3 regions of the Azospirillum sp. BE72 genome follow, and region 2 is predicted to be linked to each of the others. Evidence: predicted binding sites of a transcription regulator. Region 2 holds the regulator's gene; each other region holds the start of a gene.
What was found. Region 2 encodes LexA, which represses DNA repair genes until DNA is damaged. Its sites were predicted from a motif close to ATGTTCTANTTTGGTTC; they were not measured.

Region 1: recA (recombinase RecA) is a predicted target of LexA. The motif match lies at 1,481-1,497, and genes of this name have one in related genera.
Region 3: J2Y49_RS28770 (PA0069 family radical SAM protein) is a predicted target of LexA. The motif match lies at 1,524-1,540, and genes of this name have one in related genera.

The regions. Positions count from the first base shown of each region.
Region 1 covers NZ_JAVDTO010000002.1:119,237-123,258, forward strand. The annotation lists gene J2Y49_RS06730 (ATP-binding protein) at 1-1,398, shown strand, start outside; gene recA (recombinase RecA) at 1,551-2,630, shown strand; gene J2Y49_RS06740 (lytic transglycosylase domain-containing protein) at 2,970-4,022, opposite strand, start outside.
Region 2 covers NZ_JAVDTO010000002.1:509,827-513,848, forward strand. The annotation lists gene J2Y49_RS08535 (GNAT family N-acetyltransferase) at 1-168, shown strand, start outside; gene moaC (cyclic pyranopterin monophosphate synthase MoaC) at 165-665, shown strand; gene glp (gephyrin-like molybdotransferase Glp) at 670-1,899, shown strand; gene lexA (transcriptional repressor LexA) at 2,098-2,820, shown strand; gene J2Y49_RS08555 (ComEC/Rec2 family competence protein) at 2,961-4,022, opposite strand, start outside.
Region 3 covers NZ_JAVDTO010000020.1:54,578-58,599, reverse strand. The annotation lists gene ahcY (adenosylhomocysteinase) at 47-1,345, opposite strand; gene J2Y49_RS28770 (PA0069 family radical SAM protein) at 1,567-2,658, shown strand; gene J2Y49_RS28765 (hypothetical protein) at 2,662-2,898, opposite strand; gene J2Y49_RS28760 (MFS transporter) at 3,001-4,022, opposite strand, start outside.

The DNA of each region.
Region 1 (4,022 bases), 390 kb from region 2:
CGCGAGGCGGTGACCGCCCGCCTGAAGTCGGTCCAGGGCGGCGCCGATCCGGCCCATCCGCTGGAGGTCCGGCTGTCCGGCGGCCGGGAACTGACGGCCCAGCTCTATGCCCGGCGCCTTGCCAACCCGGTGCGCACGGATGGGCGCGGCGAGGCCGATAAGAGCGGGCAGGCCGATAAGAATGGCCTGGGCGTCGGCCTGATCCTGCACTTCATCGACATGACCGAGCGCAAGAGCCTGGAGGCCCAGTTCGCCCAGTCGCAGAAGATGCAGGCGGTCGGCCAATTGGCCGGTGGCGTCGCCCACGACTTCAACAACCTGCTGACGGCAATGATCGGATTCTGCGACCTGCTGCTGCTCCGGCACAAGCCGGGCGACCAGTCCTTCAGCGACATCATGCAGATCAAGCAGAACGCCAACCGCGCCGCCAACCTGGTGCGGCAGCTTCTGGCCTTCTCGCGCCAGCAGACCCTGCAGCCGCGCGTCATCAACGTGACCGATGTGCTGGCGGAGTTGGCGAACCTGCTGCGCCGGCTGATCGGCGAGAACATCGAGCTGAAGATGATCCACGGCCGCGACCTGGGGCTGGTCAAGGTCGATCAGAACCAGCTGGAGCAGGTCATCATCAATCTGGTGGTCAATGCCCGCGACGCCATGGCCGGCGGCGGCAAGCTGACCATCAACACCACCAACTATGTCGTCACCCAGCCCGAACGGCGGGAACACGAGACGGTGCCGCCCGGCAGCTACGTCTCCATCGACGTGATCGACACCGGCTGCGGCATCGCGCGGGAGAATCTGCAGCGCATCTTCGAGCCGTTCTACACGACCAAGGAGGTCGGGTCGGGCACCGGGCTCGGCCTGTCGACCGTCTACGGCATCGTGCGGCAGACCGGGGGCTTCGTGCTGGTCGATTCGGCGGTGGGGGAGGGGACGACCTTCACCATCCTGCTGCCGCACCATCAGGGCGAACTGCGCCCCGTCGATACGGCGGAGCCGCGTGAGCGCCGCGGCAGCGACCTGACCGGCACCGGCACCATCCTGCTGGTGGAGGATGAGGACGCGGTGCGCGTCTTCTCCGCCCGCGCCCTCCGCAACAAGGGCTACCAAGTTCTGGAGGCGAAGAACGGCGAGGCGGCGCTGCAGCAGATCGAGACCAACGGCGCGTCCATCGACCTGCTGATCACCGACGTGGTGATGCCCCAGATGGACGGTCCGACGCTGGCCCGCCATGTCCGCAAACTTCGCCCGGAGATGCGGGTGATCTTCATCTCCGGCTATGCCGAGGACCGTCTCGGCGAAATCGACGGTGTCGAGGTTGCCCATTTCCTGCCCAAGCCCTTCTCGCTGAAGCAGTTGGCGTCCAAGGTGAAGGAGGTCATCCGCGACGCCCGGTGAGGGATCGGTAACGCATTCAAGAACCGTCCGGGCACCCCCCATAAGATAGGAACACACCGGCAACATCAGCCCTTGCAAACGAGAACGAAGAGAGTACATTCAGCTTCGTTGCAAGAGCGCCGACCGTGTGTTCTAAGAGAGGGGTACCGGGCATGTCGTCCGCACAGCTTCGTTTGGTCGAGAAGGATTCCATGGACAAGCAGAAGGCGCTCGATGCCGCCCTGAGCCAGATCGAACGCGCGTTCGGCAAGGGCTCGATCATGAAGCTCGGCGCCCGTGAGAACCTGGTCGAGACGGAGGTCATCTCCACCGGCTCCCTTGGTCTCGATATCGCGCTGGGCATCGGCGGCCTGCCGAAGGGCCGCATCGTCGAAATCTACGGGCCGGAAAGCTCGGGCAAGACCACGCTGGCGCTGCATGCCATCGCCCAGGCCCAGAAGGCCGGCGGCACCTGCGCTTTCGTCGACGCGGAGCATGCGCTCGATCCGTCCTATGCCCGCAAGCTGGGCGTCAACATCGACGAACTGCTGATCTCCCAGCCGGATGCCGGCGAACAGGCGCTGGAGATCGCCGACACGCTGGTGCGCTCCGGCGCCATCGACGTTCTGGTGGTCGACTCGGTCGCCGCGCTGGTGCCGCGCGCCGAGTTGGAAGGCGAGATGGGCGACAGCCATGTCGGCCTGCATGCCCGCCTGATGAGCCAGGCGCTGCGCAAGCTCACCGGCTCGATCTCCAAGTCGAACTGCCTGGTGATCTTCATCAACCAGATCCGCCTGAAGATCGGCGTGATGTTCGGCAACCCGGAGACGACGACCGGCGGCAATGCGCTGAAGTTCTACGCCTCCGTGCGTCTCGACATCCGCCGCATCGGCTCGATCAAGGACCGCGACACCGTCGTCGGCAACCAGACCCGCGTCAAGGTGGTGAAGAACAAGATGGCCCCGCCGTTCCGCGTGGTCGAGTTCGACATCATGTACGGCGAAGGCGTGTCGAAGGTCGGCGAACTGCTCGACCTCGGCATCCAGGCCGGTGTGGTCGACAAGTCGGGTGCGTGGTTCAGCTATGACGGCACCCGCATCGGCCAGGGCCGCGAGAACGCCAAGACCTACCTGCGCAACAACCCCGAGATGGCCGATGCGATCGAGGCCAAGATCCGCGGCAACGCCGGTCTGGTCGCCGACGCCATGATGGGCACCCCGGAAGCCGACGGCGAAGCCTCCACTCCGGAGTGACGACAGCGGATGTCGGATGAAAGGCCCCGCCTCCCGAAAGGAAGGCGGGGCCTTTTTGCTTTGAAGAGATGCCGGCTTCGATGCCCCACCTTATACCAGCGGCTTTTGATCCTGACCTGTCAGGGTCAAAAGCTTCGGCGGCATGGGGGCCGCCGCCGTGCCAGTCGGCACGGATACCAGCGGTCATCATCGCGGTCATCATCAATGACTGTTGGCATTAATCCTCCCCCGCTCTCGGCCGGACGAAAGTCGGTCTGATCAAGAGAGAGGGGACTACCGCCGCCATGTAAGCTCCCCCTCTCCCGCCGAGGGCGAGGTAGGGGAGGCCACCGCGACACCCTACCGCCGCAGATCCCTGTCCAGATTCGGCTCCGCCAGGTCGCCACTCAGGCGGGCGCGGTAGACCTGGACGGCTTCCAGCACGCGCTGGACGTAGTTACGGGTCTCCGAGATCGGGATCAGCTCGATCCAGTCGACCACGTCCACCGCCTCGGTCCGCGGATCGCCGTAGGTCTGCAGCCACTGGCGTACGCGGTTCGGCCCCGCGTTGTAGCCGGCGATCGCCAGCACCCAGGAGCCGTTGAAGCGGTCGATCAGCTCCGACAGATACGCCGAGCCCAGCATGACATTGTAGCCGGGATCCGAGGTCAGCCGGGCTTGCGTGTGCTTCAGACCCAGCTTGCCAGCCACCAGCTGCGCCGTGGCCGGCATCAGCTGCATCAGGCCGCGGGCGCCGGCCGACGAGACGATGGTGGGGTTGAAGGTGCTCTCTTGCCGGATGATGCCGTGGACCAGCGCCAGGTCCGGCGCCGCTGGCCGGGCGTCGATCATCGGATAGCCGGCCTCGACCAGGAATACCTCGTTCTGGGCGGCGTCCTTGGCGGCGGCGACGGCGAGATCGCGGCGGCCGACCTCGCTCGCCAGCCGGGCGGCCAGCACGTAGTCGGCCGGGGACTTTGCATCCAGGCTGATGCGGCGGACGAAGCTGCCCAGCCGGTCGTCGGTGCTGCCGCCGATCTCCGCCAGCAGGCGGGCGACGCGCACCACCTCGCGCCGGTTGAAGGCGGAGGTGTCGGCGCTCGACACCGACGGCGGCGTCGGCAGGGTCACCGCACCGTTGGAGACATGGCGGAAAGCCAGTTGGCCGTAGAAGGTGGTGGGGTAGGTGGCGGCCTTGGCGTACCAGTCGCGGGCCGGTTCCGTCTGTCCCAGCGCCTCCGCCGCCCGGCCGCACCAGTAGGCGCCGCGCGCCTTGCTGATCGGCGCCGAGACGGAGCGGTAGAGCTTGTGGAAATGGGCGAAAGCCTCCGACGGCTTGTCGAGGAAGCGCAGGGCCAGGAAGCCCGACAGGAACTCCGCGTCGGCGAATGCGCTCCCCTCGGTCATGCCGTG
Region 2 (4,022 bases):
CGGGCGGAGGGGCTGACCGCCCTGCTGTTGGAATCCGGCATCCATCAGCCCGAGGCGCTGGGGCTCTACCGCAAGGCCGGCTTCTCCGACCGCGGCCCCTACGCCTGCTACGAAGAGAACGGCGTCAGCGTCTTCATGGAGAAACCCTTGCGGGAGACCGTCGCATGAGCGGCTTCACCCATTTCGACGCCGAGGGCAAGGCGGTGATGGTCGATGTCTCCGACAAGGCGGACACCGAACGCACCGCCACCGCCGCGGCCACCGTGCTGATGCAGCCGGAAACCCTGGCGCTCATCATGCAGGGCGGGGTGAAGAAGGGCGACGTGCTGTCGGTCGCCCGGCTGGCCGGCATCATGGGGGCCAAGCGCACGCCGGACCTGATTCCGCTGTGCCATCCGCTGATGCTGACCTCCGTCAAGGTCGACCTCTCCTGCGACCCGGCCCGCAACGCGGTGGACGTCACCGCCACCTGCAAGCTGAAGGGCCAGACCGGCGTGGAGATGGAGGCGCTGACCGCCGTCACCATCGCGGCCCTGACCGTCTACGACATGTGCAAGGCGGTGGACCGCGGCATGACCATTACGGACGTTCGCCTGCTGCACAAGGCTGGCGGCAAGAGCGGCGAATGGGGCACTGCCGCAACCGCGCCATCGGCCGGAGCCTGACGCCATGATCTCCGTCGCAGAGGCGCGCGCCCGCATCCTGTCGGCCTTCGCCCCTCTGCCGGCGGAGACGGTGGCTCTGCCCGACGCGCTCGGCCGCGTGCTGGCCGAACCGGTGGTCGCCCGGCTGACCCAGCCACCCTTCCACGCTGCCGCCATGGATGGCTGGGCGGTCCGCTCCGCCGACATCGCCGCCGCCGCTGCCGACTCTCCCATCTCCCTGCGCCGTATCGGCGAATCCTCCGCCGGCCATGCCTTTGCCGGCAGCGTCGGTCCCGGCGAAGCGGTGCGCATCTTCACCGGCGCCCCCCTGCCCGATGGCGCCGACGCCGTGGTGATGCAGGAGGATTGCAGCGCCGACGACGCGACGGTTCGGATCGGCCGGGCCGTAGCCGCCGGACGGTTCGTCCGTCAGGCCGGCTTCGACTTCACTCTTGGTGAGGAACTTCTGCCGAAGGGCCGCCGTTTGACCGCCCGCGACATCGCGCTGGCCGCCGGTGGGAATGTACCTTGGCTTTCGGTCCACCGCCGGCCGCGCATCGCCATCCTCGCCACCGGGGACGAGATCGCCCTGCCCGGCGATCCGCTGGGGCCGAGCCAGATCGTCAGCACCAACGCGCTCGGCCTCTGCGCGCTCGTCGCCGCCCAGGGCGGGCTCGCCCATAATCTGGGCGTCGCCAAGGATACGCCCGACAGCGTCGCCGCCATGGCGAAGGGGGCCGTCGGCTGCGACCTGCTGGTCACCACCGGCGGTGCCGCCCATGGCGACTACGACCTCGTGCGCGACGTGCTGGCCGACCGAGGGATGGCTCTGGAGGTGCAGACGGTGGCGATGCGGCCGGGCAAGGCGCTGATGTTCGGCCGCGCCGGCGGGGTGCCGCTGCTGGGCCTACCCGGCAATCCTGTATCGACGGGGGTCACCGCCGTCCTGTTCCTGCGCCCTGTTCTGCGCCTGCTGCAGGGATTGCCGCCCGAAGACGACCGCCTGCCCCTGCGCGCCCGGTTGACCGTCGCGCTGAAGGCCAACGACCGGCGCGAGGAATATCTGCGCGCCACCCTCGCCGCCGGCCCCGACGGCGTCCTCACCGCCACGCCCTTCGCCCGGCAGGACAGCGCCATCACCACGCTCTACGCCCAGGCCGACTGCCTGATCCCGCGCCCGCCCAACGCCGACCCGGAGCCGGCCGGCGCCATGGTGACCGTGCTGCCTTTGACCGATGGAGCACTCAGCATCTAGACTTGAACACAGCGCTTGGACGACGGATTGAACAGTTGAACATCACCCGGGAAACTGTTCCACGGCGTTCCGAATGTTCCACTCAAGTTCTAAAAGAAGCCGATGGGGGGCTTGACGGACGGCAGGAACCAAACTAGAACATGGAGCAACGTTTAGTTTTTGTTCCATCTTCAGTCTGGCGACGGCCGGGAGGCATCCATGCTCACGCGCAAGCAGCACGAATTGCTGCTGTTCATCCACGAACGGCTCGGCCAGGGCGGTGTCTCGCCGTCGTTCGACGAGATGAAGGACGCCCTGGGGCTGAAGTCCAAGTCAGGCATCCACCGCCTCATCACCGGTCTCGAGGAACGCGGCTTCATCCGCCGCCTGCCCCACCGCGCCCGCGCGCTGGAGGTTCTCCGCCTCCCCGAAGGCCTGGACGCCGCCCGCGCCCACACCGCGCCCAAGCCGAAATTCCAGCCCAACGTCATCAAGGGCGATTTCGCCTTCGCTGGCCGCGACACCGCGCCGCCCGCCCCCACCCCGGCCGCCGCGAACGAGACGGTGCAGCTCCCGCTCTATGGCCGCATCGCTGCCGGCACGCCGATCGAGGCGCTGCGCGACAACAGCGCCTTCGTCGACATCCCCGCCTCGATGCTGACCGCCGGCGACCATTACGCGCTGGAGGTTTCCGGCGACTCGATGGTGGAGGCCGGCATCCTCGACCACGACACCATCATCATCCAGCGCTGCGACGCGGCGGAGAACGGCACCATCGTCGTCGCCCTGGTCGACGAAGGCGAAGTGACGCTGAAGCGCCTGCGCCGCAAGGGCAACACCATCGCCCTGGAGCCCGCCAACGCCGCCTATGAAACCCGCATCTTCGGCGCTGACCGCGTCCGCGTGCAGGGCAAGCTGGTCGGTCTGGTGCGGAAGTACTGAGGCCTTTCCCGCCAGACTCCAATCCCCTCCCCCGCCCAGCTCTCGCACAAAGCTTCGCTTTGTGCTGACGCGGCAGGCGGACCATAGGTCCGCTGAGAGCGGGGGAGGGTTAGGGTGGGGGCATAACCTCGGCCGCCCCCTCACCTCCCCCCGGTCCAAGGCCGATCCCCCCTGATCCCCCGCACCGTCTCCACCTCTATTCCGTCCTCCGTCACCCTCAGCGCATGCGCCCCCTCGTGCCGCAGCGCCCAGCGGTCGATCGCGACCCCGGCCCGGCATCCCCGCGCCACCGCCGCCGTCACCACTGCATCGGCCGCCCCGCAATCCTCGTCCAGCGCATCCGGCAACCGCGGCAGGGCGACAGTCCTTCCCTTGACCCGGTACAGACACCCCAGCGCATCGCAGTTCAGCGACCGCTCTCCCTCGCTCCATCCCCCCGCCGCCGGCCATGGATCGGCTCCCGAGCGCTCGCCATCGCGCTCCCGCCATGTCTCGATCACCCGGCCCCCAGTCTTGCTCGAAGCGCTGAGGCGACCGTCCGGCATCCGCACCGCCATCACAGTCCCATCCCCCGCGACCAGCACGTCCGGCCGCGTCACCAGCGCCGGCGAAGCCAGCCCTGCCAGAACCGGCAGCAGCCCCAGCCAGCGCCACCGCCGGGTCCAGACGCACAGCCAGATGCCGCCCAGCACCAACGCTACGAACCCCTCAACCGGCATCGCCGGCATGGTCAGGGAGGCCCCGGGAAGACGGCCGAAGAACTCCGCGGTCCAGATCACCGCCCTGTCGCCCCAGTTCATCGCGATCAGCGCCGGCGCCTCCAGCCTGAAGGGCATCAGCGCGTAGGCGATCAAGCTCCACGGCATGACCCAGAAGGATGTGATCGGAATGGCAATCAGGTTGGACAGCACGCCATAGAAGGCGATCTGCTGGAAGTGGAAGAGTGCGAACGGCAGTGTCGCCAGCGTCGCCACCACACTGGTCAGCAGGATGCCGCCGACATAGAGCAGGCCGCGCAGAAACCACCCCGCCTCGCTGCGCCATTCCGCCAGTCGCGGACTGCCGCGCTCGAAGGCGGCGATCAGCGCCACCACCGCCGCGAAGGACATCTGGAAACTGGGGCCGAGCATCCCCTCCGGGTCCATGGCGATGGTGACCAGCCCGGCGAAGGCGACCAACCGCATGCTCAACGGGTGGCGGTC
Region 3 (4,022 bases), on a different contig from region 2:
GGCCGTCCCACCGGGACGGCCCCTCTTCATTCAACCCTGCGACCGCTTAGTAGCGGTAGTGGTCCGGCTTGTACGGGCCGGCGGTCGGCACGCTGATGTAGGCGGCCTGCTTGTCGGTCAGGGTGGTCAGCTTGGCGCCGATCTTGTCCAGATGCAGGCGGGCGACCTTCTCGTCCAGGTGCTTGGGCAGGACGTAGACCTTGTTCTCGTAGTTGGCGGCGTTGGTCCACAGTTCGATCTGGGCCAGCACCTGGTTGGTGAAGCTGGCGCTCATCACGAAGCTGGGGTGGCCGGTGGCGCAGCCCAGGTTGACCAGACGGCCCTGGGCCAGGACGATCAGGCGCTTGCCGTCGGGGAACACGACCTCGTCGACCTGCGGCTTGACCTCTTCCCAGACCAGATTGCGCAGGGCGTCGATCTGGATCTCGCTGTCGAAGTGGCCGATGTTGCAGACGATGGCGCGGTCCTTCATGGCCCGCATGTGGTCGATCGTGATGACGTCGACGTTGCCGGTCGCCGTGACGAAGATGTCGCCCTGCGGAGCGGCATCCTCCATCGTCACGACCTGATAGCCTTCCATCGCGGCCTGCAGCGCGTTGATCGGGTCGATCTCCGTCACCAGGACGCGGGCGCCCTGCGAGCGCAGCGAGGCGGCGGAACCCTTGCCCACATCGCCATAGCCGGCGACCACGGCGACCTTGCCGGCGACCATGACGTCGGTGGCGCGCTTGATGCCGTCGACCAGCGACTCGCGGCAACCATAGAGGTTGTCGAACTTCGACTTGGTGACGCTGTCGTTCACGTTGATGGCCGGGACCTTCAGCGTGCCCTTCTTCATCATCTCATACAGACGATGCACGCCGGTGGTGGTCTCTTCCGACAGGCCGCGGACGCCGTCCAGCATCTCCGGATACTTGTCGTGCATGATCTGGGTGACGTCGCCGCCATCGTCCAGGATCATGTTCGGGGTCCAGCCATCCGGGCCGCGCAGGGTCTGCTCGATGCACCACCAGAACTCCTCCTCCGTCTCGCCCTTCCAGGCGAAGACCGGGATGCCGGCGGCGGCGATGGCGGCGGCGGCCTGATCCTGGGTGGAGAAGATGTTGCAGGACGACCAGCGCACGGTGGCGCCGAGCGCGGTCAGCGTCTCGATCAGCACGGCGGTCTGGATGGTCATGTGCAGGCAGCCGACGATGCGGGCGCCGGCCAGCGGCTTGGCGTCGCCGAACTCGGACCGCAGGGCCATCAGGCCCGGCATCTCGGTCTCGGCGATGGTGATCTCCTTGCGGCCCCAGTTCGCGAGGCTGATGTCCTTGACCTTGTAGTCCGTGAATTCGGCGGCCATGAGGGATGACTCCTGGTGGGCGGTGACGATTCGGGCAGCGGAGATTCAGGCGCGCCGGATCCCCGGCCCTGCCGCTGTAATTGGCGAAGGGTGTATCAGCGGTTCCGGAACCATGCAAGCATAAAGATATCTTTATGTTTGCTGGGTATGCTCGGCAAACCAAGCACAGATAGCGCTTTTGTTCGCTTTACGTTCTAACCACCCGCGGCTAAGCTGCCGCCATGGATGAGATCAAGCGACCGCCGATCAAGGGCCGGGGTGCGGTGAGCAACGTCACCGGCCGCTTCGAGCGCGAGACCCGCGTCCTGACCGACGACGGCTGGACCGGCTATGCGTCCGGCGGGAACGAGGCGCTGACCGATCCCGTGCGCACCACAGTCTCCCCGGCGTCGGCCAAGTCGATCATCGCGCGCAACCAGTCGCCCGACGTCGCCTTCGACCAGTCGGTGAACCCGTACCAGGGCTGCGAACATGCCTGCATCTACTGCTTCGCCCGGCCGACCCATGCCTATCTGAACCTGTCACCGGGGCTGGATTTCGAGACGAAGCTGTTCGCCAAGCGCAACGCGGCGGAGCTGCTGGCGAAGGAGCTGCGGGCGAAATCCTATGTCTGCCAGCCGCTGGCCTTGGGCGCCAACACCGACGCCTACCAGCCGGTCGAGCGGACGGAGGGCATCACCCGGCGTGTGCTGGAGGTCTGCCGTGACTTCAACCAGCCGGTCAGCATCATCACCAAATCGGCGCTGGTCCTGCGCGACCTCGACATCCTGGCGCCGATGGCGGCGCAGGGGTTGGCCTCGGTGGCGATCTCCGTCACCACGCTGGACCGCGACCTCGCCCGCGTGATGGAACCGCGGGCCAGCACCCCGCCGCGCCGGCTGGAAACCATCCGAACGCTGGCAGAGGCCGGCGTGCCGGTGGCGGTGCTCGCCAGCCCGATGATCCCGGCGCTGAACGACCACGAGCTGGAGTCGATCCTGGAGACGGCGGCCGGTGCCGGAGCCACCGCCGCCAGCTACATCCTGCTGCGCCTGCCGCTGGAGATCGCCACCCTGTTCGAGGAATGGCTGCGCACCCACGCCCCCAACCGCGCCGACCGCGTGCTGAGCCTGATGCGGCAGAGCCGCGACGGCGCGCTCTACCGCTCCGGTTTCGGCACGCGGATGAAGGGTACCGGCCCTTACGCCGAACTGCTGCGCCACCGCTTCAAGCTGGCCTGCCGGAAGCATGGGCTGGGCGACCGGAACTGGCAGCTCGACTGCAGCCGCTTCCGGGTGCCGCCGGCCGCCGGGGACCAGCTGTCGCTTTTGTGACGGTCAGGAGCGCCGGAGCATCTTGCCCCAGGGAGACAGTGGTTCGGCCGATTTGGAAACGGCTGAATTGGAAACGGCCGACAGCGGAAGGCGGCCGGTCGCCAGCATCGCCATCACCAGCGCGGGATGGGCCGGGCCGGCGGTGTCGTGGCCGGCATGATCGGCCTGCCCGGTGCTGGCGTCGTCGTTGAGCGCCTCGTTGATGCGGGCGAAGGCTTCGATATCGTTGATGTGCAGCATGGTCCGTACCCCTCGGCTTCGACTTTTGTGCGTCGCAGCAAAAACGAAGGTAACAGCTCTGCCCTCGAATGATCTCATGTGCGGCGCTTTGACGCGGCCTTTTTAACGGGCCGGTTCGCGAACCGCCAGCATAAGCCCGAATCCGATCACGAAGAAAGCGAGAACCGTCGCCATGCCGACGCGCTGGCTGGCGAAGGCCTGGGTCGCCAGCCCGAACAGCAGCGGGCCGAAGAAGCCGACGAAGCGTCCGGTCAGGCTGTAGAGCCCGAACATCTCGCCCGCCATGCCCGGCGGGGCCAGCCGCGCCATCATCGAGCGCCCGGCCGCCTGGGCCGGTCCGAAGAACAGCCCCAGCCCCAGCGCGAAGACCCAGAACCACAGCCGCTCCGTCGCCAGCAGCAGCGGCACGCTGCACAGCGCCATGCCCGCCAGCGCGATCAGGATCACCGGCTTGGCCCCCGCCCGGTCGTCCATCCAGGCGAAGCCGATGGCCCCCGCCCCCGCCACCACGTTCAGCACGATGGCGAAGACCAGGATCTCCTCGAAACTCATGCCGAAGGTGCCGGCGGCGTAGATGCCGCCGAAGGCGGTGATGGTGTTGATGCCGTCGCGGTAGAAGGCGCTGGCGATCAGGAAGCGCATCACCTGGCGGTAGCGCCGGGCCTCGCGCAGCCTGGCGGCCAACGTCGCCACCCCGTCGCGCGCCGCCCGCAGCAGGCCCTGGCCGGTGGAGGGTTCGTCCGGCACCCACAGGAAATAGGGTAGAGCGAAGACGCCGTACCACACCGCGGCCAGCAGCGCTGTGGCGCGGATATTGGCCTGCTCGCCCCAGTCGGACCACTCCAGGCCGAACAGGCCGAACAGCGGGGCCGGCGCCTGGACAAAGCCGACCAGCGCCAGGACGAGGCAGGTCAGCCCGCCGAAATAACCGATGCCCCAGCCCCAGCCCGACACCCGGCCCAGCAGCCGCGGCGGCACCAGCCCCGGCAGGGTGGCGTTGTAGAAGACGTTCGCCAGTTCGAACGACACGGTGGCGATCACCACGCAGGCGAGCGCGAAGGCGGCATCGGCCGGATCGGGCCTGACCCACCAGAGCGCCACGGTGAAGGCGACGGTCACCAGTG